DNA from 3 places in the Cobetia sp. AM6 genome. Region 3 is predicted to be linked to each of the others. Evidence: predicted binding sites of a transcription regulator. Region 3 holds the regulator's gene; each other region holds the start of a gene.

Region 1 (10,246 bases), 230 kb from region 3:
ACACGCCCAGCCACGCCGTCGCCACGATGAAACCGAGCAGGGTGCCCAGGCCGACCCCCATGCCGGGGTAGCTGAGCGAGATCACCAGCGCATAGCACAGCAGCGAGCCAAGGCCGGCCGGGTAGTGCTTGATGACGGTCGCGACGGCCACTGGCCCCTGGGTGAGATGCAGAATCACCAGCAGCGGGTACATGGTGACCGGGAAGGCCGCCACCAGGCCTGCCCACGAGGGCGGCAGCAGATGGGCCAGTGCGGTGATGCCGAACACGATGCCGGCGGCCAGTCCGGCGCGCGCCAGCAGCGAGACCCAGGAGAAGGGCGACTTGCGCGCCGTGCTCTCCGGTACGCCGCGATAGAGGCGCATGCACAGCACGATGGCGATCAGCGTCACGATCACGCCGCTGACGCGCGTGAACTCGAACTGCGCCAGCACCAGACTGGCGAGCAGCCAACCCAGCAGGCCGCCCAGGGTGCCATTGATGACGCCGCGCAGTCCTTGTGCACGCCCGCATAGCCAGTAGCCGACCCCCAGCGCCAGCGTCGAGGAGAAGCCGGCCAGAGTGTAGACGGCGCTCTGGCCGGCGAACTCGGGGGAGATCTCCACGCCGATGAAGCCCAGCGTGATGGCCGTGCCGAGCGGGTAGCCGGACAGCAGCCCGGCCATGCGCGTCGAGAGACGCTCCGCGATCAATGACAGCCCGATCACCACCGCCACCGAGATCAGCAGCTTGAGCAGTTGCAGGCCCAGCTCACCCTGAAGCGCTGCGCTCATTGGGCGGCGTCCCAGAACTGACGACGCACCAGCGAGATCTTGCCCACTGCCTTGCCGGAGGCCTGATGACGATGGGCCTCGGCGACCTCGCTGAAGTCGAACTGGCGCTCATCGAGGCGCACCTTGAATTCGCCTTCCTCGACCAGTTCCACCAGCTTGCCCAGCGCCTGGCGCTGCTGCTCATGCCCGATGCCCGCGGTCAGCGGCAGCAGGATCGACAGCACTTCCAGACTGCGGCTGCCGGCGTGCAGCGGCGAGAGATCCACCGTGGTGCGCGCATTGATGGTCACGATGCGTCCGCCCAGCTTGCTGGCGGCGAAGCTGGCGGCCAGGTTGTCGCCGCCGACGCAGTCGAAGACCAGATCGAAGCCCTCGCCCCCCGTCAGACGGGCCACGTAATCGGCCACGGCTTCCTCGCGGTAGCGAATGACGTGGTCCGCGCCGCAGTCGCGTGCCGCCCGGGCCTTGTCATCGCTGGAGACCGTGGTGGCGACTTCCGCGCCGATGCAACGCGCGATCTGCAATGCCACATGGCCGACGCCACCGGCGCCGCCGTGGATCAGCACGCGCTGCCCCGCTTCCAGCCGGCCACGCTCCACCAGTGCCTGCCAGGCGGTGATGAACACTGCCGGCAACGCGGCGGCTTCCATGAAGCTCAGGCGGCGCGGCTTGCGGGTGATCAGGCGCTCATCGGCGAGCATGTAATCCGCCAGCGCGCCCGGATGAGCGGCGACACCGCCGGCGAAGCCGAGCACCTCGTCGCCGGGCGAGAAGGCCAGCACGTCATCGCCGACGGCATCGATCACACCGGCCACGTCGCCGTGCAGCACGCAGGGTGCTGGCGGCAGGAGAGGCACCTGGCCGCTGGCCAGCTTGAGATCCAGTGGATTGACGCTGGAGGCAGCGACACGAATGCGCACCTGGCCGGAGCCGGGAGTGGGTAGCGGGCATTCGGTCGCCACGAAGTCGGCATCCGGGCCGGGATTGCGCAGCACCATGGCATGCATGGAAGCGAGCATGAGACGTCCTCGTTGATACGGGTTCCGGCCAGTGTGGCCAGTGAGCGCCACACCCTACCCATTGCGCTGCGTTGCGGCAATCCGACTTGGGTGGTTTCAGCCGTCCAATGCACGGAATTGCATGATCGACAACGAAAAAGCCCCTGCCGATGGGCAGGGGCCTTGGGTCATGCGGCGGCTGACGGCTGTGTCAGGCCCGCCTGGGCGTGATGGGGATCACGCGTTCTGGCGCTTGGCCTCCTTGTCGACCGGTGCGATCTCGCCGGACTTCAGCTTGGCCATGTACTGGGCCAGCTCACGCTTCACGACCGGCATCAGGTAGTAGAGGCCGATGATGTTGGCGATGGACATGGCGAAGATCATGGCGTCGGAGAAGTCGATGACCGGGCCGAGGCTCATGGAGGAACCGATGACCACGAAGGCGAGGAAGATCAGCTTGTAGACGATCTCGGAGCCCTTGCTCTCACCGAACAGGTAGGTCCAGGCCTTCAAGCCGTAGTAGGACCAGGACAGCATGGTGGAGAAGGCGAACATCAGCACCGCCAGGGCCAGCACATACGGGAACCACGGGAAGGCGGTCTCGAAGGCGTAGGAGGTCAGCTGGACGCCGCCGAGGCCTTCGACCTGATAGGCACCGGTGATGACGATGACCAGCGCGGTCATGGTGCAGATGACGACGGTATCGATGAACGGTTCGAGCAGGGCGACGATCCCTTCGGTCGCCGGCTGGGAAGTCTTGACGGCAGAGTGGGCGATGGCCGCGGAGCCGATACCGGCTTCATTGGAGAAGGCAGCACGCTTGAAGCCCTGGATCAGCACGCCGACGATACCGCCGCCGACCGCGACCGGTGCGAAGGCACCTTCGATGATGGCGCCGAAGGCGGCCGGAATCGCACTGAAGTTGAAGCCGAGGATGATGAGTGCCGCGATCACGTAGATGACAGCCATCATCGGCACCAGCTTCTCGGTGACACGTGCGATGGACTTGATGCCGCCGATGATGACCATGCCGACGATGGCGGCCATCACGAGACCGAACAGCCAGCCGTAGCCGACCAGGAAGCTGGCATCACCGCCGGTGACGTTGACGGCCTGCTGATAGGACTGGTTGGCCTGGAACATGTTGCCGCCGCCGATGGAGCCGCCGATGGCACAGATGGCGAAGAAGATCGCCAGAATCTTGCCCAGACCCGTCTTGCCGTTTTCCGCGAAGCCCTTGGACAGGTAGTACATCGGGCCGCCGGAGATGGAACCATCCGCGTTGACGTTGCGGTACTTCACGCCAAGCGTACATTCACAGAACTTGGAGGCCATGCCGAGCAGACCGGCCAGAATCATCCAGAAGGTCGCGCCCGGGCCGCCCAGCGAGACGGCGACCGCGACGCCGGCGATGTTGCCAAGGCCGACCGTGCCGGACAGCGCCGTGGCCAATGCCTGGAAGTGGGATACCTCGCCTTCATCCTTCGGGTCGGTGTAGTCGCCCTTGACCAGACGAATGGCATGGCCGAACAGGCGGAACTGCACGAAGCCGAAATAGAGCGTGAAGATGACGGCCGCGATGATCAGCCAGCCGACGATCAGCGGGAACTGGGTGCCGGCCACCGGCACGGAATAGAAGATGGTCGAGACGATCGGGTTGACGATCGGTCCGACGATGTCACTGATGGCCTGGTCCATGCCTTCGGCACGGGCAGAGCTTGCGGCCATGAGGGCTGCCATCGCGGCAGCCCAGGGGGCCAGGGAGCGGAATCGACTCATGAGAGGTAACCTCGAAAAGCGAATTGTCGTTATTGTCTGGTGCGAATCTCTGCAGGCGGCGGGTGCGGGAGGCGCCTGTCTCAGGGAACGATGGTGACGGGCACCGAGGCCTCTTGAATCAGATGGGCGGTGACGCTGCCGAAGATGCGTGAGCGCACGCTTTCCCCCTTGCGGCCGACGATGATCTGCTCGGCATTCACTTCACGCGCCAGCAGGCTGAGGATCTCGGCGGCATCGCCGTGGCGGACACGCCCCTCGACCTGATAGCCCTCCTTTTCCAGCTCGCTGATGGCAGGCGCCAGCACACGCTCGCGGGCCAGCTTGATCTCGTTCTCACGGCGACTGGCACGCTGGGCGTTCTCCTCCGGCGTGTTGAAGCTGTAGGGCGACCATTCGACCACGTAGCAGAGAATGATCCTGGTTTCCGCGCCCACCAGAGAGGCGACGCGCTTGGCATAGGCAATGGCACTGTCGCCGCCCGGGGTTCCATCCAGTCCGACAATCAGGGAGGTGGTCATGGAGCTTCTCCTGAAGCTTGCTGGTCGTCGTGTCGCGCCAGCGGATTCTTGTTGAATTACCGTTTTGTTGCGGTTGAAAGAACTTTACTCCTCGCCCACACAAGAAATCCCTTCGGGTGTATCGCTTCACAAAACGATGATTAAACGAAATGGCGTCAGTTACGCGTTGACGAGTCTCAGGTTTCCGCTACGCCATTAGCCGGTGATGACGATATTCGCTGAGAAAACTGCTACCCATGGCTGTCAGCAATGCCGAGAGCGGGACGAACTGCCCTATGAGGGCGCCAGCAGGGTCACCATCAGAATCGCTGTCAGTAGCAGGGGCGGGAGTGAAGAGGGTGTGACCAGGGAGTGACGCAGGGGCAAGGAGTAGGAGTCGCAAGGAGTAGGAGTCGCAAGGAGAAGGAGCCGCAAGGAGAGTGCGGGCAGAGATAGAGCACAGCGGACAGGAACGGGCGGGAGCGGACAAGGGAATAGAGCAGGCAAGAGAGGGAAAGCAGGAGAGGGAAAGCAGAGCAGAGGGCGGTGAGGGAGGAGAGCAGAGAAGAGGGCGGTGAGGAAGGAGAGCAGAGGAGAGAAAAACGCAGCGCTGCTCACCAACAGCGCTGCGGGCGCTCGACAATCGACCGCGGCTAGATCAGCCGCTGATGCGTCAGGTCTTGCCAGGCGGCTTCGATGGGCCAGGCCAGTGGCTGACGCAGGTGTTCCGGCAGCGCCATCAGGGCGGCCGTGGGACTGTCGTGTTCGCGCATGCGCAACCAGCAATAGGCCCAGGCGCAGGCGTCATCCGGGCCCTGCGGCACCGGGCGTGCCGGCATCTGCATCAACAGGAACAGCGCTGCCTTGGGTGCCCACAGCGGCGCACCGCCCTCGGCGGCCCACTGCTCCAGCGTCTCGCCATCGGGATTGCTGGCGGGCTGGCCAAGACTTGCGACGCGCGCGGTATCGGCCAGCAGCACGGCGAGACGCTCGCTGTCGCCACGGCCATGGGTCAGCCAGGCACGCAACAGACCGGGCAGCCCGCGCTGGGCCTGTGGGTAAAAGGTGTCTTCAGACATGCACAAAGCCTTATGCTGTAGTTGGTCCACAGGTATTCTTCTCGCCGCCCTCGGGCGGCGTGAGTCGAGAGCACTGCTCGCGTTGCCTGCCAAATTTGCCCGCCACAGGGAGACTCCATCTTGCCATTCGATTTCATCACCCCGCTCGATCGACGCCAGTATCCTTCCCAGAAGTGGGATCGCTACGCCTCGGACGTCATGCCCCTCTGGATCGCCGACATGGACTTCAGTGCCCCGCCCGCCGTGACGCGAGCGCTGGCCGAGCGAGTGGCGCACCCGGTCTACGGCTATGCCAAGCCGTCGGAGGGCCTCGATGACAGCCTGTGTGACTGGAGTCGCGAGCATTATGGCTGGGAGGTGCCGCGTGACGCCATCGTCTGGTTGCCGGGCGTGGTGCCGGCCTTGCACCTGGCCAGTCTGGCGTTGACCTCTCCCGGCGCGGGTGTGGTCACGACGACCCCGATCTACCCGCCCTTCCTCAAGGTGGCCCAGAAGACCGGACGACTGGCGCAGATGGCGCCGCTGGCAGAGCCCGAGACGCAAGGCGGCCCCTGGCGACTGGATCTGGAGGCCCTGGAAGCGGCCATCACGCCCGAGACCGAGCTGCTGCTATGGTGCCACCCGCACAATCCTACCGGCCGCGTCTGGCGCGAGGAAGAGCTCGAGGCGCTGGCGGAGCTGGTCGAGCGTCACGATCTGCTGGTGGTCTCCGATGAGCTGCATGCTGATCTGGTGGTGGACCCGACGGCCCGCCATATCCCGCTGGCCAGCCTGAACGAGCGACTGGCGGCGCGCTGCGTGACCCTGTGGGCGCCCTCCAAGACCTTCAATACCGCCGGGCTTACGTTCGCCTGCGCGGTGATCACCGATCCCAAGCTGCGTGCACGCTTCACCGGCGCCGCCAATGGCTTGATGCCCGATACCAATGTGCTGGGCATGGCCGCGACCGAAGCGGCGTGGCGCGAGGGCGAGCCGTGGCGTCAGGAGTTGCTGAGCGTGCTGCGTGACAACCTCGATCTGCTGGAAAGCCATGTGGCACGTTGGGACGGCGTCAGCATGTCGCGCCCGCAGGCCACCTATCTGGCCTGGCTGGATATGCGCAAGGCAGGGCTCGGGGAGTCTCCGCAGCAGACCCTGCTCGAGGAGTGCGATGTCGCGCTGTCGGATGGCGCAGACTTCGGCTGGCCGGGCTTCGTGCGCTTGAACTACGGCACCACGCGCGTGCAGCTGGAGAAGGCGCTGCAGCAGATGGATGAGCGACTGCAGAAAGGCTGAGTTCGGTAGAGAGGCGAAATTGATCTGGGTCAGCCTGCGGCGTTTCGTTGGCAGCTATCGCTCATCGCAAACTTGAATTGAGAATCATTATCGTCAACTCTGAAGCTAGGCCGCTCATCGGGAGGGGCTTGTCATCAGGAGATGCGACGATGAGACATGAGGTGGCAGAGACGCCGCGACAGGGGCGGCCAGCAAGCAGGGATGCAGGCGTGACGGCCTGTCGTGAATGGTGTTGTCAGGGCGGGAGCCTGCGCCTGGCGCGTTCATCGCCGCCATCTTCCCGCTGCCGTGCGCCCGCGGCGTCATCTGCCACCCCGTCTGCGCCAGACGCTGTGATGTCTGCGGGCCAGGAACTAGAGGTGGACTTTCCGCCCAGCGTGCGCGAATCGCGTGCTCGCCCCTCGCTTCTCAAGGGCTGGAGCCGTCGTTAGCCCTTGAATCGGCGCGACGGCTGGCCCTCAATGACAAGGCCCCGCTTCCTTTACCGGAGGCGGGGCCTTGTCGTCTGCGTGACGTGATCAACTCATTGATACGGTCAGCGCATCAGCACGATCAGCGCACCAGCACGATCAGCGCACCAGCACGATCAGCGCACCAGCACGATCAGTACATCAGCACGATCAGTACATCAGAGCGAACAGTTGGCGGCGGAAGCGCACGGTTAGCTCATGGGTCGCACCGAGGGCGTCGAAGACACGCAGCAGCGTCTTGCGTGCCAGATCATCGCCGTACTGGCGATCGGTCTTCACCAGGCTGATCAGGGCATCCAGCGCCAGCTCGTAATGGCCATCCGCCAGATCACGCATGGCGCGCTGATAGCGGGCTTCGCTGTCGTCCCGCTCGATCATCGCCTGCACCTCTTCGGGAGAGGGAGCCTCGGCGATGAAGTCGATGCGCGCACGTACGCCACGCGCCTGGGCACCGTCACGGTCTTCCGGCTTGAGGGAGTCCAGCAGCTGACGGGCCTCTTCACCATTGCCTTCTGCGACCAGCACCGAGGCGAGGTGGATGCGGTATTCCGGTGTCTCGGGGGATTCCTGCGCCAGCTGCTGATACAGCGCCTTGGCGGTGACGAGGTCGCCGCTTTCCAGTGCAGTGGCCGCCTGCTCCGCGAGGCTGGGACCTGCCCCTGCCGCCGGCTGGACCTTGTGCTGCTCGAGGAACTGGCGAATCTCGGCTTCCGGACGTGCGCCGGTGAAGTTGCCTGCCAGACCGCCCTGGATGACCAGCTTGACGTCCGGCACCGAGCGCACGCCCAGCTGAGCGGCGATGTCCTGCTGTTCCTCGGCGTTCAGCTTGGCCAGGATGAAGCCGCCCGCATATTCACGCGCCAGCTTCTCGAGGATCGGTGTCAGGACGAGGCAGTGCTCGCTCTGCGGCGACCAGCAATCCAGCAGTACCGGTACTTGCTGTGAGGCTTCCAGCACCTGCTGAAGATTGCTCATGTCCACATCGATGATGTAGGTGTTGGCGTCTTCTGCCTGGCGCGGTGCACTGGCGGCACCGCCGCCGACCACCCCTTGTGGCTGGGCGGCGGTGGTGTCATTGCCGGTCAGTGGCTGGCCGGTATTGGGATCGATGATCATGGTGCATGCCCCGAAATTCTGTCTGCGATTCAAGGCTCGCGCGCGAGCCGGTTGGCCTGATGATGCGGCCCGTCGCAGTGGAGTTCAAGGCGCTGCCGGACACTTCCTGGCGCGAGCGCCCCGGGCGCATCGGTTCACGGCAGCAGGGTGTCGCCGGCCAGGCTGGCGATGCAGGCGGCTTCGCTCTCGCTGAGCGGCATCACGGACAGGCGTGCGCGGCGCACCAGGTGGCTGTCCGCCAGCTCGGGCCGGGCTTTCAGGCGCGCGATGGGCAGGGTGGTGCGCAGCGGGCGAAGGTAGCTCAGACGCGGGGCGACCCAGCGCGGAGGCTTGTCGGCATCGATATCTGCCACCTGACGTGGGTCGAAGCCCTTGTGCTCGGGGTCACTGGCCGTCGGGTCGGGCAGGGCGAGCTCGCTGACGACGGCCAGTCCGACCACCGCAGTCACCTTGCAGCTGGAGTGCTGGATGAGCACGACATCACCGAGCTGCATCTCGCGCAGGAAGTTGCGCGCCTGATAGTTGCGCACGCCATCCCAGAGCGCCGGTGATTCGCGGCGCAGGTCATCCAGCGAGAAGGCATCGGGTTCGGTCTTGACCAGCCAGTGGCGCATGCAGGCACTCCCTTGGGACTGACGTGATGAGTGTGAAGGGGCCCGGTGTGGATAGGGGTAGCCAGGCCCGAGAACCGGCTTCCTCGCCATCATCGCACAGGAATTTCACGCATACGAAAAAGGCCTGATGCATGGCATCAGGCCTTTCGAATTCTTGGTAGCGGGGACCGGATTTGAACCGATGACCTTCGGGTTATGAGCCCGACGAGCTACCAGACTGCTCCACCCCGCAACACTGGGTACTGCCTTTGCTCCAACTCTGACGCATCAGAGGTTGGTAGCGGGAACCGGATTTGAACCGATGACCTTCGGGTTATGAGCCCGACGAGCTACCAGACTGCTCCATCCCGCAACATCACGTTGGTGTCTGACCGGCAATTACCTTGATAGGCAACGACTTGTCAGTGGTAGCGGGGACCGGATTTGAACCGATGACCTTCGGGTTATGAGCCCGACGAGCTACCAGACTGCTCCACCCCGCATCAACGTGGGGCGTAGTATAAGGATATACAGTGCTGCGTCAACCGTTATCCCGTAATTGACGCAAACTTCTCGTGTCCGGTGAGTCGTCATCAGCCCGTCTGCGTACCTCGAGCGATTATCGGCATCTTGTGTGAGAGATCTGCTACATACATTCCCGCTGCATCCTGTCCATACTGAGGGTGACGCGCCTCGCGCAGGCGGATGGCAGGCGTCACAGAGTGCACGATTGTCATCAGGCTGTTAGAGACGCGGGTCATTGTTGTCGTTGCAGGCATTCTCGTTTTCTCAGGGCGGGGGTGTCCGCAGATTCGCCAAGCTGTGCCCAAGCCAAGGACACAGGACGTTCCAGGATTAGGGAGACACAATAAGATGACACAAACAGCACCCGTCGCATGGGTTACCGGTGGTACCGGTGGCATTGGTTCCGCTATCTGCCGCGAGCTGGCGAACCAGGGGTATCAGGTAATTGCGGGTTACAGGAACAAGGAAAAGGCAGAGGGGTGGCTGTCGGAACAGCGCGCTGCCGGGTTCGAGAACATCGCACTGTCCGGCATCGAGCTGGACAACTTCGAAGCCTGTCAGGCAGGCGTCAACGAAATCCGCGAGCGCTTCGGTCCGATCGCAGTTCTGGTCAACTGCGCCGGCATCACGCGTGATACCTCCATGCGCAAGATGAGCTATGAGCAGTGGCGCGAAGTCATCAACTGCAACCTCGACAGCGTCTTCAACACCTGCCGTGCCGTCATCAATGACATGCTGGAGCACAAGTACGGCCGCATCGTGAACATCTCCTCCATCAATGGCCGCAAGGGCCAGTTCGGGCAGGTCAACTACTCGGCCGCCAAGGCGGGCATGCATGGTCTGACCATGGCGCTGGCGCAGGAAACCGCGACCAAGGGCATTACCGTCAACACCCTGTCACCGGGCTACATCGCCACCGACATGATCATGAAGATCCCCGAAGAGATCCGTGAATCGATCCGCGAGACCATCCCGGTCAAGCGTTATGGTCAGCCGGACGAGATCGCACGTGCGGTCGCCTTCCTGGCCGACGAGAAATCCGGCTTCATCACCGGTGCCAACCTGGATATCAATGGCGGCCAGTTCATGGGCTGATGCCCTGCGCTAGCGCGAGCCAGTGCAGGGTTGGCACCCGGCCCCTC
Region 2 (10,246 bases), 1.8 Mb from region 3:
GGCATTGAAGTCCCACAGCAGGGCGACTTCGACTTCGCCTTTCTCCAGGTTGGCGATGCTCGGCTCTGCCAGTGACAGACGGCCCTGGCGCGCCAGTTCCGCGAAGACTTCCAGGCCCGGTGTCAGGTCGGATTCCTTGCCGCCATTGGCGAAGGCGGCGGCGAGAATGGCGTTGTTGGCCTGGGAGGCCTTGCCCACGGCGCCGACGGACACCTTGTAATCACCCTCGGCGAGATCGGCGAAGGAGGTCGGGCGCTCATCTTCGCTGACCAGTGTCTTGTTGATCATGAAGGAAATGGTGCCGGTGTAGCCCAGTACCCAGTGGCCATCCTTGTCTTTGGCCCACTCCGGGATCTGCTCCCAGGTCGTGGTCTTGTAGGCCTGGGTCACGCCTTGCTGCACCGCGATCGGACCGAAGGCGAAGCCCACGTCACCGATATCGGCGGTGGCGTTCTCACCCTCGGCCTTGAACTTGGCGACTTCCTCGGCGGAGCTCATGTCGGTATCGCTATGCGCGATGGAATACTTCGACTCGAGGTCTGCCCAGGTGTCCTTCCAGTTGGCCCAGCTGTCCGGCATGCCGACGCTATCGACACGGCCTTCGGACTGAGCGGCCTCGAGAAGGTCAGCCGGCATGTCGGCGGCACTGACGGAGGCACTGCCCAACAGGGCGGCCATGCAGGTGGAAACCAGCAGACCGGTGGAACGGGATGAGGTAGTGGCAATCGACTTCAAGGAGATTTCCCCAGTAGGTGATGAACAATCGCTGCGCTGAAGGTAAGGCGTGACGGGCATCAGGCACCCTGTCGACACGCTGAGAGCACGTCCGGGTGCTCAGGCCAGTTCTCGGATCATTGATCAGACCAGTGCTCTGCCAAGTGCTCAGGCAAGTGCTGAGACAGCCGAGACTGTGTGGTCTAGTTCAGTTCGAAAGTCGCGATCGACTCTAGCGCTCGCCTGTGACAGTTGCGTGTCGTCAACATGTCGTTGTCATGGCATGGGATGGCGGCTCTGTCTCTGTCTCCTTCATACCTTCTTCGTGCCTTGCCGCGGGCCCCGGTCCTCGCTATCTTCCAGAGCCATAAGTGTGCAAAGCATGGGCGTGCAAGGCATGAGCCAGCGTGTGATGACTGGCCTGTCGTGGCAGCCAGACCTGCGCTGTCACCGAGTTGTCACGCTAATGCCACTATTCTCCTCATGCATGTCTCGACAAGCGTGTCTTGAAAAGTCGCGCTGAGCTTTGCGGGGCATCTGAACTAGGCCACAGAAATCGCTTCTCTCTGACCCTTTCCATCCTGGACGCCCTGGATGTCATGCAAGTGACTCGCCAGAATTTGCTGTCTTTCGTTATCTTTCAGGAACTTCGCATGCTTTCATCTTCTCTCGAGCCCCAGAGTGACGCCGCTTCATCGGCAACTTCTGACACGGATGTCCCCGTGGCAGGGCTCAAGGGCAAGCTGCTGAACCATCTTGAGGCAGCGCCGCTACGCGCTTCACAGCGCCTGCCCTCCGAGCGCGAGATGATCGAACGTTTTGCCACGACGCGGGTCACCCTGCGCGACACCTTGCTGCAGCTGGAGGCGGAGGGGCGTATCTATCGCGAGAATCGGCGGGGCTGGTTCGTCTCGCCGCCACGACTGCGCTATGACTTGCTGGCGTGCCTGCCATTTCGCGACATGGTCGAGTCACAGCAGCGGGTGGCCAGCACCGAGGTACTGGCGGCAGGGGAAGTCGCCGCCAACGCGGTGATCGCGCGGCGGCTGGGGATTGCGGAGGGCTCAGTGGTCTATCGCATCACTCGCGTGCGACGTATCGATGGGCGGCGCGTGCTGCATGTCTGCCATCACCTGCGACGTGACTGCTTCCCGGGCATCCTCGATTTCGACCTCGGAGCCCACTCCCTGACCGACCTCTACCGGCACGAATACGCCATTCGTGTCAGTCGCGTCAGCTTCGAGCTGGCCTCCACGGTGTTTGACGCTGAGGCCGCCGCCGCGCTTAACGCCGCGCAGGGCAGTCCTGCGCAGCGCATCACTCGCATCAACTTCGATCAGAATGGCCGCGCGGTGGACTGCGATGATGAACACTGGCGCCACGACGCCATCGAATTGACGCTGAGTGCCGCACCACAGAGTTAGTTGGCAAGTTCGCGGTAAAGCCTGAATGCCTGGCAAGCTGTTGGTGGCCCAGACGAAAACACCCGCACACCTCTCTGTCAGTGGAGGCCGTGCGGGTGTTTTTTGTCATTGCTGAGGAGGCATGTCTGTCAGGCCGATTTCATCATTGGTCACGAGACCTCAGTTCATGCGGCCGGTATGACGCTTGACGCTCTCCTGCGCGGAGTCTCCGGGATATCGGTGAGCGAGATGCCACGGGTTTCCGGCAGTCGCAGGCCACCGAGCAGGGCCACGACGGCGATCGCGATCAGGTACCAGGCCGGTGCCAGGTTGTTGCCGCTCAAGTCGATTAACCAGGTGGCGACCAGCGGGGCGGTGCCGCCGAAGATGGTGTAGGCGACATTGTAGCTGAGTGCCGAGGCGGTATAGCGCACGCGGGTCGGGAACTGCTCCGAGAGCAGTGCGGCCGTGACGACACCGCAGAGCACGGCACCGACCGCCATCAATGAAGCGCCCAGCATGGACGCCCACAAGGTGCCACTTGCGGCAAGCGAATAGGCGGGAAATACCGCGATGGCCAGACTGCCACACGCCGTGATGATGGTATTGCGTCGCCCGACAAGGTCCGAATACCGTCCGGCCAATGGGCACAGCAATGCGGCGACGATGAGGCCGCCCAGGCTTGCCAGCAATGCCGTCTGGCGCGTGGCGCCGCCCGCCACCTGCATATAGGTCGCGAAATAGGTGCTGAACATGTAGAACGACAGCGCCGTGGCAGAGATGAAGGCCATCAGACTTACGATGGTGCTGCCGTGGGTGGTCAGTGTTTCCTTGAGCGGGGCGCTGGTGGCGTTGTGTTCCTGCTGAATCAGGCGGAACGCCGGTGAGTCATCCAGCTTGAGGCGCATGTAAAGCCCGATCAGCCCCAGTGGTGCAGCGATCAGGAAGGGGACACGCCAGCCCCATGCCTGCATGGTGGCTTCCGATACCAGGCTGTTGAGGCCTAGACCGAGTGCTGCTGCTGTGGCGAAGGCGCTGAAGGTCGAGACGGGAATGAAGCTTCCGTACCAGCCCCGCTTGTCGTCAGGGGCGTGTTCCATCACGAAGGCGCAGGCACCGGCGTATTCGCCGCCTGCCGAGAAACCCTGAGCGCAGCGAGCCAGCGTCAACAGTAGCGGAGCCAGCATGCCGATGCTCTGATAGGTCGGCAACAGACCGATCAAGGCGGTGGCGCTGGCCATCATGATGATGGTGATGGCCAGGACATTCTTGCGCCCGATGCGATCCCCCAGGGTGCCGAAGAAGATGCCGCCGAGGGGGCGCAAGGCAAAGGACACCGCAAAGACGGCAAAGGTCTGGATCAGTGCCAGAGTCGGGTCGCCCTGCGGGAAGAAGTGCTGCGAGATGATCACGGCCATGAAGCCGTAGATGGCGAAGTCGAACCATTCGATGAAATTGCCGATGGCAGAGGCTGCCAGCACGCGTCTCAGCGTGGCTGGCGAGATGCTGTCGGTCCCGCCTGTCTTGTTGTTGTTCATGTCTTGCTCCGCATGAGAGGAATCGGGAAGAGGTGTGGCTTTAGCAGCGCACAGCTCCCTGCGTCATCCTGCGGCACGCGGTACAGGGCGATCACGCTCAATGCGACATCAGTAATGTCCGATGCGACATGACCGATGGGATATGGCCGACGCCGTCAATATGTTGTGGCACCTTGGCATTCAGCATGTCTGGTGCAGGAATCCCGTCTCAGGCCGTTGCTGACATGACAGAGAACAAGCTGATCAAAAGGGAGATGAACGCCTGGCAAACTTCAGCGCATCAGCAGGCTTTCATCGACTTCGCGGAAGTGATGGGCGCTTTTCATCAGGGCGAGGGCGGTGAGGGCTTCGACGCCATAGACGCGGGTGGTGATGGCGTGGCGGGTGGCGACATGGTCCAGCAGCAGGGCGAAGTCGCCATCGCCGGAGGCGAGGATGATCTCATCGACCTCGGGGGCGGCTTCCATCACGTCGATGGTGATGCCGACATCCCAGTCGCCCTTGGCCGAGCCGTCGCCGCGCTGGATGAAGGGCTTGAGTTTGACCTCAAAGCCTATCTCGCGCAGGCGCTGCTGGAATTGCTGCTGCTTGGGGTCGCCACGGTCGATCGCGTAGGCGTAGGCATGCTGAATCGAGCCGAGGCGCTCGAGCTCTGCCCACAGGCGACGATAATCGAACTGCCGACCGAAGGTGTCGTGGGTGGTGTAGTAGATGTTCTGCACATCAATGAAGACGGCCAGGCGTGTGCGTGCCCCATCCGCGTCGCGAGAGCCATGCACGCTGTGCTGGCGGGAGTCGAGAGAGCTGTCGCGTGAAGAGGATGCTGGCATGGGCGTCGCCGTGGCGGGAGGAGCAAGGGCAGGCAAGAGGTGATTTTCCTCTTCCCAGAAAGAAGCCGGCCGCTACCTGATGATGCAGGGCAGCGGCTGGAGGTCTAGCGATGAACAACGCTCTCACCGGTCAGTGACTCGATGGCAGACGCCAATTGAGTGAGGCGAGCAGCGCGTTCGGGCACCAAGGCTTGATGGGCAAGCCTCAGCTCTTGGCAGCAGGGTTTGACGGCTTGGTCGGCTTGACGCCAATGACCTGGCCGCTGACACCGGATTCAATCACATCCACCTTGCCACCACGGTCCAGGAAGGCCTGCATCTGAGCTTCAAGCGAGGCTGAGGTTTCGACAGCAGCCGGTGCTTTTTTCTTTGCAGCAGTACGAGTATTTGCCATGCGGGACTCCGTTCCAAGACGTGAGGGGTGAAGATGCATGATAACACAGTGGCAACTTTGCTGCTTGATGGCGTCAATTTGGAATCAGAAGCAAGATGTTTTGCGTCGCTTTCCCTTGTGTCTGCAAGCCTCGCGCAGCTTGGTGAGGCGCTGTTGCGATCTGACCAACACAGTGATGCAGAGCAGCCAAGCCATTGAAAAGTCGGGCTGTCGACAAGAAGTCAGTGGGCATGATCGCGATTGCCGCATGGCATGCGAATCCTTCTACGGGCGCTGAATCATCTTTGATGGTCAGGCTGCCCGTCGCTCAGCCAATCAAGGAGAGACTCCATGACAAGCCCTTCCAATGGTGATTTTAACGGCCAGACACGCGCTTATGCCGTGGCGTCAGAAACGGCAGACCTGGCGCCTTGGAACTTCGAGCGTCGCCAGCCGCGCCCGGATGACGTAGCCATCGAGATTCTCTACTGCGGAGTCTGTCACTCGGATCTGCACGTCGGGCGAAATGACTGGGGCTTTTCTCAGTATCCGCTGGTGCCCGGGCACGAGATCGTGGGCCGGGTGACCCAAGTGGGCGATGACGTTAGTCAGTACAAAGTGGGCGACATGGTCGGCGTCGGTTGCATGGTGGATTCCTGTCGTGAGTGCAGTGCCTGTCAGAAGGGGCTTGAGCAGTACTGCCTCGACGGTATGACCATGACCTATGGCAGTCCGGACCGTCACGATGGCAGTCTCACCCAAGGCGGCTATTCTGATAAGATCGTTGTCAGCGAGCGCTTCGTGGTCTCCATCCCGGACAAACTCGACCCGGCTGTGGCCGCGCCGCTGCTGTGCGCGGGTGTCACGACCTATTCGCCGCTGCGTCACTATGGCGTGAAGTCCGGCGACAAGGTCGGGGTGATCGGCATGGGCGGCCTGGGCCACATGGGCATCAAGTTCGCCAAGGCGATGGGTTGTGAAGTGACGCTCTTCACCCGCAGCGAGAGCAAGGTCGAGGAAGCGCGCGAGAATGGTGTCGATCATGTGATCGTCTCGACGGATGACGAGCAGATGGCAGCTGCCACCGAAACCTTCGACTTCCTGCTCGACACGGTGCCGGTGCCGCATGATCTCAACCCTTACCTTAATACCCTGAAGTACGACGGCACGCATATCCTCGTCGGCCTGGTGCAGGAAGTGGATCCCGCGCTGCAGGGCGGCAACCTGGTCATGAAGCGCCGTGTACTGGCGGGCTCGTTGATCGGTGGCATGCCGGAGACCCAGGAAGTGCTCGACTACTGCGCCGAGCACGACATTGGCTGCGATATCGAGATGATCGACATCGACACCATCAATGATGCCTGGAAGCGCATGCAGGAAGGCAAGGTCAAGTATCGTTTCGTGATTGACATGCAGAGCCTCAAGAACGCCCAATAAGCGCTGGCGCTGCTGCCGCCGAGGCAGTCTGTCAGTGAATGCTGAAACCCCCGCCAATGACGCATTGGCGGGGGTTTTGTCGTAAGGTATGTCACAAAATTGCTGCAGGGTGATTCCCGATGTATCGCAAAACGCGTATAAGAACGCGATGAAAACGCCAAAGAGAATCCAGTCGCTCATAGATGACGGTCTGGTCGATGAAGTACTCCGCCCCTTGATGAGTGGCAAGGAAGCCTCGGTTTATGTCGTGCGCTGCGGAGAAGAGATTCGCTGTGCCAAGGTCTACAAGGATGCTGCCCAGCGCAGCTTCAAGCAGGCTGTGCTGTATCAGGAAGGCCGCAAGGTGCGTAACAGTCGCCGTCAAAGGGCGATGGAGAAGGGCTCCGGCTTCGGACGCAACCAGCAGGAGGCTGCCTGGCAGAATGCCGAGGTTGATGCGCTGTATCGTCTGGCCGATGCCGGTGTGCGCGTGCCGCAGCCGTTCGGCTGCTTCGATGGCGTGCTGCTGATGGAGCTGGTCACCGATGACGACGGCAATGTGGCACCGCGCCTGAATGATGTCTCAATGTCCGCCGAGCAAGCGCGGGAAGACCATGCGCTGATGATGCAGTACATCGTGCGCATGCTGCATGCCGGCTTGGTGCATGGTGATCTGTCCGAGTTCAATGTGCTGGTCGATGACTATGGCCCGGTGATCATTGATCTGCCCCAGGCGGTCGATGCTGCGGCCAATAATAATGCCAGGAGTATGTTGGCGCGTGATGTCGCCAATATCACCGCCTACTACGCGATGTTCGCGCCTGAACTGGCACAGACACGCTACGCCGACGAGATCTGGGCATTGTTCGAGGCCGGCGACATGGACCCGGATGTCGAGCTGACAGGCCTTCATGAGGACGACGCCGAAGCGCCGGACGTGGATGCGCTGCTCGAGAACATCATGGCGGCCATGGAAGAAGAGCAGGAGCGCAAGGCGCGCCAGAAGAGCGCCGAAGAGGGCGATGATGACTAGCGAGAGTTGCTAGCCGCTAGCTGCTGACCGGATCTCGGGTTGTTGCAGGCAGCTCTTGGAAAGAGCTCTCGAGTGGCGAGCAAATGGTGCCTCGCAACAGCATGTGCTGCTGGACCCTCTTGCACGCGCGGGAGGGGGGCGATGATTCAGGCTTGGCAAGCGATTCGATCGCTACCGGTCGCAACCCTTCGATACCGCCATCGCGAGGTGTCAAAAGGCGACGCAGCAATGCCGCCAGTGGGATGACCAGACCGATGAGCTGGCTTGCAGGGATATCGAAGGCCCGTGCAATGAGGCTACTGCCGTGTCCTGTGGGCGCGCCTTGAACGAAATTCGCACTCGCTTGCAGCTGTGGTTGGCGGCACGCTCACATCATTTAATCAGGTGGAATTCTGCATTGTCTCTTCTGACCCCCACACGTCTTTTCAAATGCCTCAGCGACGATACACGCCTTGTGCTGATGTTGCTTGTCCATGCAGAAGGCGAGCTTTGCGTATGCGAGATGACCTACGTGTTGCAGGAGTCGCAGCCCAAGGTGTCACGCCATCTGGCCCAGTTGCGCAATTGCGGTCTGCTGCTGGATCGCCGTCAGGGGCAATGGGTCTATTATCGTCTGATGCCTGACCTTCCGTCTTGGGTATTGCCGGTGCTGGTCGCGGCTGCGGAAGGGAGCAAGCACCGCATGGCGCCGTTGCTGGCGCGCCTGGCCACCATGGATGGGCGTCCCAACCGCGAATGCTGAGCTGCCGCTGGTGCCTCCATTGCCGTCATACAACAACGCCGCCCCGGAATCCGGGGCGGCGTTGTTGTTGAGAGCATATCAATGCCTGATCAGGCCGGATCGACGGCGTGCTGCTCGGTCTCGGGGTCATGGCGACGATGGTGCAGTTCGATGCCCTTGAGCAGATTGCGCAGGATCTGGTCCTTGCACTCGCGGTAGTGGCGATGGTCGGGCTTGCGGAAGAAGGCAGACAGCTCGGACTTGGTGATCAGCTCGAAACCGGCCAGTGCCAGCAGCTCTAGCATGTCGTCATCCTTGAGCTCGAAGGCAATCTTGAGCTTGCGCAGAATCACGTTGTTGTCGAGACGCTTTTCAGGCGCCGGCTGGGCGCCTTCGCGCTTGCCACGACGCACGTTGATCAGGCCATTGAGGAACCTGGCCAGGTCGATGTCCTTGATGCGCTGCTGAGCCTCATCATCATCGCGCTTGAGCCAATCGCTGATCTGGGCGCGTGAGACCTCGTGGTCCGCGGCAGCGAAGGTGTTGATCATGTCGGTGTCGGAGAGATTCAGCGCGTAGCGCAGGCGACGGATGATGTCGTTATTGGTCACGGGCGTGGTTCCGGTCGTGAAGAGTGTCAGAGGGCAGCAGGCGGCACAGGAGAGCTGATGCACAGGTGCCGGCCAGCAAGGCCGCGGATGGCGCGCAGCATACCAGATCAGGCGGGCGGTTCGCTCCACTGCAGGCGATGGGGATCGAATCCGGCGCATAGGGTCGGCTTGATGATGTCGAAGTAGGGCGAGATATCGAAGTCGCAGGGCGCAAACAGGCTGTGATGGCGGATATGCAGTAACTCCTCATAGCAGTGCAGGCATGCCGGGTCGCTGGAGGGCAGGACGTCACTGTCTGGCAGGATGGGGTAGCGCACGGCCTGGAAGGCCTCGGCGATCAGCGATGAGCAGATCGCGCGGGTCGGGTCGCCGCTGCCCAGTGCCAGCATGCGGCGCCGATAGCGGCTTGGCACCGGCGGCGTACGAATCAGATAGCGAGCCAGATCGACGATGTTGCGCAGGTCATATTGATGGCCCAGGCGCGCCTCGGCGTGGGCGATCAATGCGCTGATCTCCTCCTCCGTGAGTCCGACTGGGCGGCAGATACGCGTGTGCTGATGCCAGTAATGGTTGAGGGGTACGCGGCGCACCCCAGCGGTAACGTCCGCTTCCAGCAGGCAGTCGCCCCTGACCGGGTGACCTCTGCTGTCCAGTGGCGTGCGCACGCAGAGCGCAGCGTGAGACCAGGTCGACTGGGTGAGGTAGCGAATGGCGGTGCTGATACGCGAGGAGCCCTCGACCAGCAGGACATCGCCGCGCCGCAGGGTGGCAGCCAGCTTTTCCGGTGATGACGTGGAGCGATGCGCCGGCAGCTTGCCCGGCGCCGTAAGATGACGCGCCAGCCGCGTGCCCAGCCAGTCCAGTCCTCGCATGCCTGCCTCCCGTATGGCTCAACCCTCATCAGCCAGTCTGAGACCTTTTGGAGAATTCAGCCAAATGCCACCTCAGGCATGTCGTGCTCAGTGCCCCGGCTTCGGCACGTCCTGCTGGCTGACATTCTCATCGTTGGCGGTCTCGCTGGCCTCGGCCTGGTCGTCGGCGTCCGGCTCCGGGGCATCGAGCGTCTCGCCGGTGTCCTGGGCAGGTGTCAGTGCCAGTTCGGTGAGCAGCGGGAAGTGATCGGAGCCGAAGGCTTCCATGCGCGCCACGCGCACCACACTGAAGTGCTCGCTATGGAAGAGGTGATCCAGCGGCCAGCGCAGCAGGGGAATGTTGGCGTGGAAGGTATTGAACATGCCACGGCCGACGCGGGGGTCCAGTAGGCCGGACAGCTTGCGGAACAGGCGCGTGGTGCGAGACCAGGCCACGTCGTTGAGGTCACCGGTCACGATCACCGGCTGCTGGCTGTCGGCGACGCTGCGCGCCACGATGATCAGTTCGGCATCCCGCTCGGATGACTCGTCATTCTCGGTCGGGCTGGGCGGCGCCGGATGCAGGAAGTGCACTCGCACGCGGTCACCGCTGGCCAGTTCCAGTTGCGCATGCATCGACGGCACATCCTCTTCGACCAGGAAGTCGATGCTGGCGTCATGCAGTGGCAGGCGCGAATAGACATGCATGCCGTAGAGGTTGTCCAGCGGGCATTTGAGGGTATGCGTATAGCCGTA
Region 3 (10,246 bases):
CCCTGTCGCCGCGCGTATGGCGTAATCTGCTGCCGGAAAACATGGCGGCCTTCGGGCTGTTGCCGCTGCTGTTCGTGCTGCTGTGGCTGGATGTGACCATCGCCGGCCAGGTCGAGCAGTGGTGGTTCGACGGTGACCTCCGCCAGTGGCTGTTCAGCCACTACGGCATCGATTACGCCCAGCGCAACACCCTGGTGACCGGCATGGCGCTGGGGCTGGCGGTGATGCCGACCCTGTTCACGCTCAGCGAGGATGCCCTCTCGTCGGTGCCGCGCGGTCTGGCCGCAGGCTCCGCGGCGCTTGGCGCGACGCCATGGCAGAGTCTGCGCCGCGTCATCCTGCCTGCCGCTGCGGTCGGGCTGTTCTCGGCGATGATGATCGGCATGGGGCGTGCCGTCGGTGAGACGATGATCGTGCTGATGGTGGCCGGCAATACGCCGCTGGTGGATGCCAGTCTGTTCGAGGGCCTGCGTTCACTGGCCGCGACCCTGGCCATCGAGCTGCCGGAGGCCGAGGTCGGCAGCAGCCACTACCGCTTGCTGTTCCTCGCTGCCCTGGCATTGTTCGTCTTCACCTTCGTGGTCAATACGCTGGCGGAAGTGCTGCGACAGCGCTTCACGCCGCCCAATCAGGGGAGCTGGGGATGAGTCACCCTGACACCAATCGCGCCAGCTCCTCACTGCTGCGCCCGCGCGAGCCGCTGGTCGGGCGCCTGCAGCGCTACTGGCGCGACGGCGGCCCGTGGGGCTGGCTGAATGCCATGGCGGTCAGTGTCTCGCTGGTGCTGGTGCTGGGCCTGCTCAGCCTGCTGGTGGTGGGCTCCTTCAGTCACTTCTGGCCCTCACGGCTGGTCGAGGTGGAGCTGACGGCGCAGCCGGGCCAGAGTCCCACGGCGCTGACCACCACGCGCGGTGAGCCAGCGGCCGACAATCGCCATCTGCTCGGCGAGCTGATGCACGAGGAGATGCGCCGTGTTACCTCGGGCGAGGGGGATGACGCTCGCCAGCAATGGTGGCTGCTGCAGACATCCTCACGTGACGGGGCCGCGGCCAGCTGGCAGTGGCTGCCGGAGACGCTGCTCGACAGGATGACCTTCCCCAGCCAGGCGCTGATGCTGGAAATGCGCGATGGCCGCACTCTCTACGGCATGCCACGGGCGCTGAGTGACCCGATGACAGGGGAGATGGACCACACGCCCGATGTCGGCGACGGACCTGTCCGGCCCTTGTCCGAGGACGCCGAGCCGCTGTTTGCCCGCCTGAAGATGATCGAGAGCGAGCGCCGCCAGTTGCAGGCACTGCGCCTGGACAGTGAAGCCTTGAGCAGTCGCTATCAGGCGCTGCAGCAGTCGCTCGAATCCCGGCGCAGCGCCACTGCTGACGGTGACCCGGCGCGGACTCAAGAGGACGCTGAGCTCGAGCAGCAGATGCAGGAGGAGTTGGAAGAGGTGCGCAGCGCCTTCATCGAGCGTGAAGGTCAGCTGAGTGCCCTGCGGGATGCGCTGGCGGGCGGTCAGTTGCTGCTGGGCGGCAATGGCGGCTACGAAGGCCGCATCGCGCTCGATGATATCCGCAATGCCTGGCGGCCCAATGCGATGGGCTTCAGCGGCCGGCTGATGATGACGTTCAAGCGTTTCCGTGACTTCGTGGCTGGCGCGCCCACCGAGGGCTTCGGTGGCGTCTGGCCCGCCATCTTCGGCACCGTGCTGATGGTGGTACTGATGTCGATCATGGTGATGCCCTTCGGCGTGATGGCGGCGCTCTATCTGCACGAGGTGGCCCATCAGGGACGCCTGACGCGCCTGACGCGCATCGCGCTGCGCAACCTGGCCGGGGTGCCCTCCATTGTCTACGGCGTGTTCGGTCTCGGTTTCTTCGTCTATGGACTGGGCGCCGGAATCGATGAGCTGTTCTATTCCGAGCGGCTGCCGACGCCGACCTTCGGGACCGGCGGCATTCTGTGGGCCTCGCTGACGCTGGCCCTGCTGACCTTGCCGGTGGTGATCGTCGCCACGGAAGAGGGGCTGGCGCGCGTGCCGCGTCGTCTGCGCGAAGGTGCGCTGGCGCTGGGGGCGACACGCCTGGAAACGCTCAAGCGCGTGGTGATTCCGGCTGCCTCGCCGGCGCTGATGACGGGGCTGATTCTGGCCGTGGCGCGTGCGGCGGGCGAAGTCGCGCCGCTGATGCTGGTCGGGGTGGTCAAGCTGGCCCCGGACCTGCCGCTGGATGACAGCTTCCCGTGGCTGCATCTGGACCGAAAATTCATGCATCTGGGGCATCAGGTCTATGATCTGGCCTTCCAGAGCAGCGACGCCTTCAGCAGTCGGCCGCTGGTCTACGCGACCGCGCTGGTGCTGGTGGTCGTGATTCTATGCCTCAATCTGAGTGCCATTCGCCTGCGTCACATGCTGGCACAACGTTACAAGGGAGCCACCGAATGAGGCGTGACTCTGAACAGCCCAAGCCCCAGTTGTTTCTTCAGGAGACGCCTGCGCGGCCGGCTGAGGACATCTGCCTGGAAACCCGTCACCTGAGCCTCGATTATCAGGCACGTGTCGGCAAGGAGAACCAGACGCGCCGCGCCCTGGAGGACGTCAGCCTGCAGATCGCGCGCAAGCGCGTGACGGCCTTCATCGGCCCTTCCGGCTGCGGCAAGTCGAGTCTGTTGCGTACCTTCAATCGCATGACCGATCTCGACGAACAGTCACGTCTTTCCGGCAAGGTACTGCTCGAGGGCGAGGACATTCATGCGCGCGGCGTGGACGTGCCGATGCTGCGCCGCCGGATCGGCATGGTCTTCCAGACGCCCAACCCCTTTCCGATGTCGGTCTACGAGAACGTGGCCTTCGGACTGCGGCTGGTCGGCGAGAATGACAAGCGCCACCTCGATGACAAGGTCGAATCCTGTCTGCGCTCCGCGGCGCTCTGGGAAGAGGTGAAGGACCGCCTGCACGACAGCGCGCTGGGGCTCTCGGGTGGCCAGCAACAGCGGCTGGTGATCGCGCGGACGCTGGCGGTCGAGCCGGAGGTGCTGCTGCTGGATGAACCGGCCTCGGCGCTGGACCCCATCTCGACGCTCAAGATCGAGGAGCTGATCCGTTCGCTGCGCTCGCGCCTGACACTGATCATCGTCACGCACAACATGCAGCAGGCCGCGCGGGTGTCAGACGATACCGCCTTCCTGCATGAGGGCCGCCTGGTGGAATTCGCCCCGACCGATCAGCTGTTCACCAACCCGCGGCGCCGCCAGACGGAAGACTACATCACGGGGCGTTTCGGTTAGCGCGCTCATGCGCGAACGTGCAGCCAGGTAGCCCTTTCGTCCTGATATTGCTGACGATGGCGGCCAGATAGCGCCTTTGCGCCATGGGTGAAACATAACTGCAATCAAGTGTCGGCATGCTGAGGGGGAGCCCGCTGTGTCAGTCAGTAGTGGGCCATACTTGTCACGTCATTCATGTCACGCCCCCTGACTCGGTGGGCGACTTTCCGGGAGAGGGAAATGGATATCACCAGCGATTCGCACGGCAAGCATATCTCAGAGCAGTTCAATCACGAGCTGGATGCACTGAAGACACACCTGCTGGCCATGGGCGGACTGGTAGAGAAGCAGCTGCAGGATGCCGTCACGGCATTGCTGGAAGGCGACAGTGAAACCGCCACGCGGGTGCGCGACAACGACAAGGCTGTCAACGACATGCAGCTCAAGATCGATGACGAGTGCACCCGGGTGTTGGCCCGCCGTCAGCCGGCGGCCTCCGACCTGCGCCTGGTGCTGGCCGTCATCCGCGCCACCTCCGATCTCGAACGTATCGGTGATGAATCGAGCAAGATCGCACGCAATGCCATCTCGCTGGTCGAGAATGGCCAGAGCCCGCGCGGCATGGTCGAGGTGCGTCACCTCAGTCAGCACGTGCGCAGCATGGTGCGTGACTCCCTGACGGCCTTCGCGCGCTTCGATACCGACCTTGCCCTCAAGGTACTGCGTGAAGACGCCTCGGTGGATCTGGAATATCAGAGCGCGATGCGCTCGCTGATGACCTTCATGATGGAAGACGCGCGCCAGATCACGCCGGTGCTCAATGTGATGTGGATTCTGCGTGCGCTGGAGCGCATCGGTGACCACGCCGACAACCTGGCCGAGTACGTCATCTTCCTGGTCAAGGGCGTGGACGTGCGTCACACCGATACCCATGATCTGAAGCCGCAGGACCTGGACAAGAAGTGAGCTGACGCGCTTCCCTGCCCCTGTGTCGCCTCTTTCGCCCCGCACCTGCCCACCGGCAGGCCGCGGGGCGATTGCGTCGTGGGAGCGCGAGCGGTGTCAGGCGGCCGACAGCTGCGCCGCGCAGGCGGGAGTGCTAGGGTGTGGCTCCGGTCAGCCCGCTGGCTGGCCGGTTCTTTTGAGATGACGAGGACGTCGCATGATTGATGCCGTATCGGCGCTGGTCCGCGGGACCCGCATGGTCTATACCCCCGGGCTGCGCCGCTTCGTATTCGTACCGCTGGCGATCAACCTGGTGCTCTACAGCATCACGCTGTGGGTGTTGTTCAACCAGTTCGGTGGCTGGATCGATTACTGGATGCTCAAGGTACCGGCGTGGCTGGACTGGCTCAGCTGGTTGATCTGGCCGGTGCTGGTGGTGAGTCTGTTGCTGGTGGTGTTCTTCACCTTCAGCCTGGTGACCAACCTGATCGCCGCGCCCTTTTACGGCATTCTGGCCGAGAAGGTCGAGCATCGTCTGGATGGCACCCTGATCGATGATGATCGCGGCCTGATGAAGATCGGCGTCGACTCGCTGGGGCGTGAAATGGCCAAGCTGGGCTACTTCATCCCGCGCATGATCGCGCTGTTCATCATCGGCTTCATCCCGGGCCTGAACCTGCTCTCGCCGCTGTTGTGGGGACTGTTCTCGGCCTGGAGCATGTCGATCCAGTACCTCGACTACCCGATGGACAACCATCAGGTCAGCTTCGGTGACATGAAGCAGCGCCTCAAGGCGCGCTGGTGGCCCTCACTGACCTTCGGCGCCGCGGTGTTCGTCATGACGCTGGTGCCGCTGGCCAATCTGCTGTTCATCCCGGGCGCCGTCGCCGGGGCGGTACTGATGTGGCAGAGCCACTACCGTCAGTTGCCGGCGCCGCGTCGTTGAGACAGCCTGTCGCAGAGCTGGCTTGTCGCTGAACTGACTCGTCGCTAAGTTGGCACGTCGCTGAAATAGCCGCAGCGTCGTCTGATTGACCAAACGAAACGCCCCGCAGTCGCCTCCTTTCGAGGTGGCTGCGGGGCGTTCTGCGTTGGGCTGGCGTCCGGGTCAGATCATCACTGAATCAGCCCATCACTGGGCTAGCGCACTGCTGGCCTGGGGAGCGCTCGCCTGGCAGGCGCGCTCGTCGGGGAAGCGACAGCGGAAGCGCGCACCCTCGCCGGGGTGGCTGTCGATCTCCAGATGGCCCTGATGACGAATCAGCACATGCTTGACGATGGCAAGCCCGAGGCCGGTGCCTCCCGTGGCGGTGCTGCGGCCCTTGTCGATGCGGTAGAAGCGCTCGGTCAGGCGCGGCAGGTGGACCGGGTCGATGCCGTCCCCGTCATCTTCCACCTCGACCAGCAGGCCCTGGTCATCCGCCTTCCAGCGCAGGGTGATATGGCAGTCTTCGGGGGTGTAGCGCACCGCATTGAATACCAGATTCGAGATCGCGCTGCGCAGCTCCTGCTCCTCACCGCGCAGAGACACGCTGGCATCGGCCTCGATGGAGAAGGTGTGGCGCCCCTGGGACAGGCCTTCGGCGTCGTCGCGGATATGGCCGAGCAGGGCGCTCATGTCGATGCAGCGACCGTTGTCGGACAGCTCGTCGGTTTCCAGGCGTGACAGGGTCAGCAGGTCCTCGACCAGGTGCTGCATGCGGTCGGTCTGGCTCTGCATCTGGCCAAGCCCACGCTGCCAGCGCGGTGGCAGGTCATCGGCGTAATCGGAGTAGGTCTCGAGATAGCCGGCCAGCACCGTCAGCGGCGTGCGCAGCTCATGGGAGACATTGGCCACGAAGTCGCGGCGCATCTCTTCAAGACGATAGAGGCGGGTGACGTCACGCAGCATGACCAGACGCTCGTTGTCACCGAACAGGGTGATGGAGATCTGCAGCGTCAGGTTGTCAGACAGCGGCGACTGGAGCGTCAGCGGCTCGCGGTAGGCCAGCCGATTGAAGTAGTCGATGAAGACGGGGTCACGCAGATAGTTGGTGATGTGCTGACCGCGGTCGTGGCTGGCCTTGAGACCGACCAGCTGCTCGGCCGCGCTGTTCCACCATTCCATGTCACCGTGGTTGTCCAGCATCACCAGGCCGTCGCGCATGGCCTCGGAGGATTCCTGGATACGGTTGAGGATGCTGCGCAGTCGCTCCTGAGCCTGACGCTGGCCCTTCTGGTAGCGGTAGAGACGATCGAGCAGGTCTCCCCAGACGCCATCGCCGGGCGGCGGCTCTTCATGGGGATTGGTGATCAGCCAGGTGTAGAGGCTCTTCAAGTGCTTGAGATGGACGAACAGATACAGCGAAAGACCCAGCGCCAGGCCCCAGCCCAGATGGCCCAGCAGGCCACCGATCAGGCCGAAGCCACCGGCAAGGTAGCCGAGGCGCCATAGCTCGTTGGTCCAATAGCGCATGAATCCCTCAGGCCTGAGCGCTGAAGCGGTAACCGGTGCCGCGGACGGTCTGGATCAGATGCTGATGGCCTGTGCCCAGCGCCTTGCGCAGGCGACGGATGTGCACGTCCACGGTGCGCTCCTCGACATAGACGTTGCCGCCCCATACCTGGTCGAGCAGCTGGCTGCGCGTGTAGGCACGCTCCTGATGCGTCATGAAGAACTGCAGCAGGCGATATTCGGTCGGGCCGACATCCAGCGAGTTGCCGTGGGCGGTGACGCGGTGGCTGGCCGGGTCGAGCATCAGGCCTTCGACTTCCACCGCCTCCTCGACCCCCTTGGGAGTGGTGCGACGCAGCACGGCCTTGAGACGGGCGACCAGCTCGCGCGGCGAGAAGGGCTTGGTGATGTAGTCGTCGGCACCGGCTTCCAGGCCTTGAATCTTGTTGTCTTCCTCGCCCTTGGCGGTCAACAGGATGATCGGCAGCTCCGAGGTGGTCTCGTCACGCTTGAGACGCCGTGCGAGCTCCAGGCCACTGGTGCCCGGCATCATCCAGTCCAACAACAGCAGATCGGGCTTTTCATCGACGACGATGGCGTGGGCGTCCTGGGCATTGTCTGCCTCCAGCACGCGGTAATCCGCCATTTCGAGGGCAACGGCGATCATCTCGCGAATCGAGGATTCATCGTCGACAATCAGTACGGTCTTGGAGCTCATCGCTAGATCCCATGCAGCAGTCGGCGCACGCGCCAGAATGACAAGTCGATGACGATTACAACCCGCTTATATGACAACGAGATGACAACTGCCAGCATGGCAGCTTGCACGCAAGCCTGCCAGCCGCCTTGGAGGCGCGGCAGGCAGGCATGAACCGTGGGCTGGGGAGCAATAGAGGGCAGGGGTCGCTTTAAATTAAATAATACTAATGTTTATGCAGGAGTCAGCTCATCGGCCAGGTCGCCAGGGCGATACCGGCGAAGATCAGCAGACCCGTCCAATGATTGTTGAGGAAGGCCTGGAAGCAGGGCGCACGCTCCCGCTCACGGATCAGGCGTTGCTGCCAGACGAAGGTGACGGCGGCGGCAGCCAGGCCCAGCCAGTAGAAGATGCCCAGCGCCAGCTGCAGGCCGATGCCGATCAACACCGCCAGCATGCCCAGCTGCAACAGGCCGATCATCAGCTTGTCGGCACGCCCGAACAGCACGGCGGTGGACTTGATGCCCACCTTGAGGTCGTCGTTGCGATCGACCATCGCGTAGGCGGTGTCGTAGGCCACCGTCCACATCAGGTTGGCCGCGAACAGCCACCAGCCGTAGGTCGGTACCTCCTCCAGCGTCGCGGCGAAGGCCATCGGAATCGCCCAGCCGAAGGCGGCGCCCAGCACCACCTGGGGCAGATGATGGAAGCGCTTCATGAACGGATAGCTGGCCGCCAGCAGCACGGCGACGATCGACAGCAGCACCGTGGTCAGGTTGGTGAAGCACACCAGCACGAAGGCGGCCGCGACCAGCCCCCCGAACAGCGTCAGCGCCTCGCGCTCCGAGATGCGGCCCGAGGTCAGCGGCCGGTCTCGCGTGCGCTCGACATGCTTGTCCCAATGGCGATCGGCGTAGTCGTTGATCACGCAGCCGGCGGCGCGCATCAGATAGACCCCGGCGATGAAGATCAGCAGGGTCGTGCGCTCGGGAATGCCATCTGCCGCCAGCCACAGTGCCCACAGGGTCGGCCACATCAGCAGCCAGGTGCCGATGGGGCGGTCCAGCCGTGTCAGGGCGAGGTAGTCGGCCAGTCTGGAAGGACGCGAAGCGGCGGAAGTGGATGACGCGGTCATCGGGGCTCCTGGGCGAGTGGTAGTGGGCAAGGGAAGAGAGGGAAACGAGGCCTGTCGGCCGCAAGGCTCAGGCCAGCTGCAGCGCGTGCTGGAAGGCCGGCGTGAAGCCCTCCTGCACCAGCACCTTGAAGCGACCATGCGAGAACATCGAGCGGCGCATCCACAGGCTGGTGGTGCGGGCCAGCGGTCTGGGGCTCGAAAGCACCAGCGGGGCACGGCTGACATCGATGGCGCTGCGGGTCAGGTCGGGCTGGCGAAACAGCCAATGGCCCAGCGAGCGCTCGCCCAGCGTCGAGAGGCGATGACCGTGGGCCAGGTCCAGCGCCGCCAGCGAGCGTGCGATCACCCATGGCGTATCGCCATGACAGAGTGCCACTTCGCGTCGCCAGACATGCCGGCGTGGGCCGATGCCCAGCAGGCGCGCCTCATCCAGCCGCGCGGGGCCGGTGTCCTGCAGCAGCAGGCGCACGCGCAGGCCCTGGATGGGCTGGCCATCGCGTTCATCCTGCTGCTGCATGGCGCTGGCAAGACGCTGGGTCAGCGAGTCCGTCGAGGAGAGCCACGCCCACCAGCCGGCCGGCATGACACCCTGCAGCGCGGCAGCCGGCTGCCAATGACGGCGCACCGCCGCCGAAGCAGCGGGTGCGGCGCGCGTGGGCGAAGGCCAGCGAGGCGCAGGCTGGCACAGGGACTCGGCTGACGAATGAGGCGCCTCACAGGTGGAGGTCTGTGGCGTGAGCGCTGCGCGATGAGGCTCGCCTGCTGGGCATCGGACCACGGTGAATTCCCTGTCAGGATGACGAAATGGCGAGTCTAGCATGGCCGGGCGGCAAGGCCTCCCGCTCAGGCATGCCTGCACTGCTGGCGGGCTGGTATGCTGGGCGCATTCATCGGCGTTCATGACGGACGCTGTTGGCGCTCTTTCATCAGCGCTTCCCTCGGATCGATCTCAGGAGATGGTGCCATGCGCGACCCACGCACCCTTGTCATCATTGGTACCGGCATGGCGGGCATTGGTCTGGCGCGCGCGCTGCGTGCGCGTGACAAGGACAGCCGGCTGATCCTCATCAGCCAGGACAGCGGCCACGATTACGCCAAGCCGATGCTGTCCACCGCCTTCGCCAAGAAGATGTCGGCCACCGACCTGTCGCGTCAGGCGCCGGTGGCGCTGGTGGACGAGCTGAATGCCGAGCTGCGTACCCATCAACGCGTCACTGCCATCGACGGTGATGCCCGCCAGCTATGGCTGGGCGAGGAGTGTCTGGCCTATGACGAGCTGGTGCTGGCACTCGGTGCCGCGCCGCGTCGTCCCTTCCCCGTCGCCGCGGAAGTGGCCTCACGCGTGCAGAGCATCAATGACCTCGACGACTATGCGGCCTTCTGCGCGACGCTGGCGAAGGCCCGCGAGCGTGGGGAAGACGGGCACGTGGTGATTGTCGGTGCCGGACTGGTCGGCTGTGAATACGCCAATGATCTGACGGCGGCCGGCCACCGCGTCACGCTGGTCGCGCCTGAGGAAACTCCGCTGGATGGACTGCTGCCGCAAGCACTGGGGCAGCGTCTTGGCGCGGCGCTGGATGGACTCGGCGTGACGCGCCGCCAGGGCGAGATGGTCGAGACCATCGCCGCAAGTTCAGGCGAGGAGGCCGAGCGTCAGGCCGCGCCGGTCGAGGTGCGCCTGCAGAGCGGTCGTCGCCTGACGGGCTCCGTGGTTCTGCTGGCCACCGGGTTGGCGCCGCGCATTCGTCTGGCGCAGGCCGCAGGCCTGAGCGCC

Evidence for each region. The regulator PhoB, encoded in region 3, activates phosphate uptake and scavenging genes when phosphate is short. The targets are predictions, from matches to a motif close to TGTCATANNNNTGTCANA.
Region 1: the regulator PhoB is predicted to act here: its motif matches at 9,311-9,328, upstream of phbB (acetoacetyl-CoA reductase).
Region 2: the regulator PhoB is predicted to act here: its motif matches at 1,160-1,177, upstream of CLAM6_RS09985 (UTRA domain-containing protein).

The regions. Positions count from the first base shown of each region.
Region 1 covers NZ_AP021868.1:3,922,377-3,932,622, reverse strand. The annotation lists gene CLAM6_RS16390 (hypothetical protein) at 1-772, opposite strand, end outside; gene CLAM6_RS16385 (zinc-binding dehydrogenase) at 769-1,791, opposite strand; gene CLAM6_RS16380 (alanine/glycine:cation symporter family protein) at 2,008-3,549, opposite strand; gene CLAM6_RS16375 (universal stress protein) at 3,630-4,067, opposite strand; gene CLAM6_RS16370 (hypothetical protein) at 4,700-5,125, opposite strand; gene CLAM6_RS16365 (MalY/PatB family protein) at 5,246-6,400, shown strand; gene CLAM6_RS16360 (tetratricopeptide repeat protein) at 7,021-7,986, opposite strand; gene CLAM6_RS16355 (EVE domain-containing protein) at 8,121-8,600, opposite strand; tRNA gene CLAM6_RS16350 (tRNA-Met) at 8,756-8,832, opposite strand; tRNA gene CLAM6_RS16345 (tRNA-Met) at 8,876-8,952, opposite strand; tRNA gene CLAM6_RS16340 (tRNA-Met) at 9,006-9,082, opposite strand; gene phbB (acetoacetyl-CoA reductase) at 9,453-10,199, shown strand.
Region 2 covers NZ_AP021868.1:2,338,419-2,348,664, reverse strand. The annotation lists gene CLAM6_RS09990 (ABC transporter substrate-binding protein) at 1-735, opposite strand, end outside; gene CLAM6_RS09985 (UTRA domain-containing protein) at 1,368-2,138, shown strand; gene CLAM6_RS09980 (MFS transporter) at 2,303-3,655, opposite strand; gene CLAM6_RS09975 (LabA-like NYN domain-containing protein) at 3,928-4,485, opposite strand; gene CLAM6_RS09970 (hypothetical protein) at 4,691-4,879, opposite strand; gene CLAM6_RS09965 (NAD(P)-dependent alcohol dehydrogenase) at 5,210-6,295, shown strand; gene CLAM6_RS09960 (PA4780 family RIO1-like protein kinase) at 6,444-7,307, shown strand; gene CLAM6_RS09955 (metalloregulator ArsR/SmtB family transcription factor) at 7,714-8,049, shown strand; gene CLAM6_RS09950 (DUF1456 family protein) at 8,139-8,639, opposite strand; gene CLAM6_RS09945 (YiiX/YebB-like N1pC/P60 family cysteine hydrolase) at 8,747-9,511, opposite strand; gene CLAM6_RS09940 (endonuclease/exonuclease/phosphatase family protein) at 9,599-10,246, opposite strand, start outside.
Region 3 covers NZ_AP021868.1:4,155,781-4,166,026, reverse strand. The annotation lists gene CLAM6_RS17445 (ABC transporter permease subunit) at 1-647, shown strand, start outside; gene pstA (phosphate ABC transporter permease PstA) at 644-2,440, shown strand; gene pstB (phosphate ABC transporter ATP-binding protein PstB) at 2,437-3,282, shown strand; gene phoU (phosphate signaling complex protein PhoU) at 3,502-4,227, shown strand; gene cysZ (sulfate transporter CysZ) at 4,424-5,152, shown strand; gene phoR (phosphate regulon sensor histidine kinase PhoR) at 5,339-6,661, opposite strand; gene phoB (phosphate regulon transcriptional regulator PhoB) at 6,669-7,358, opposite strand; gene ubiA (4-hydroxybenzoate octaprenyltransferase) at 7,582-8,472, opposite strand; gene CLAM6_RS17405 (chorismate--pyruvate lyase family protein) at 8,540-9,097, opposite strand; gene CLAM6_RS17400 (NAD(P)/FAD-dependent oxidoreductase) at 9,437-10,246, shown strand, end outside.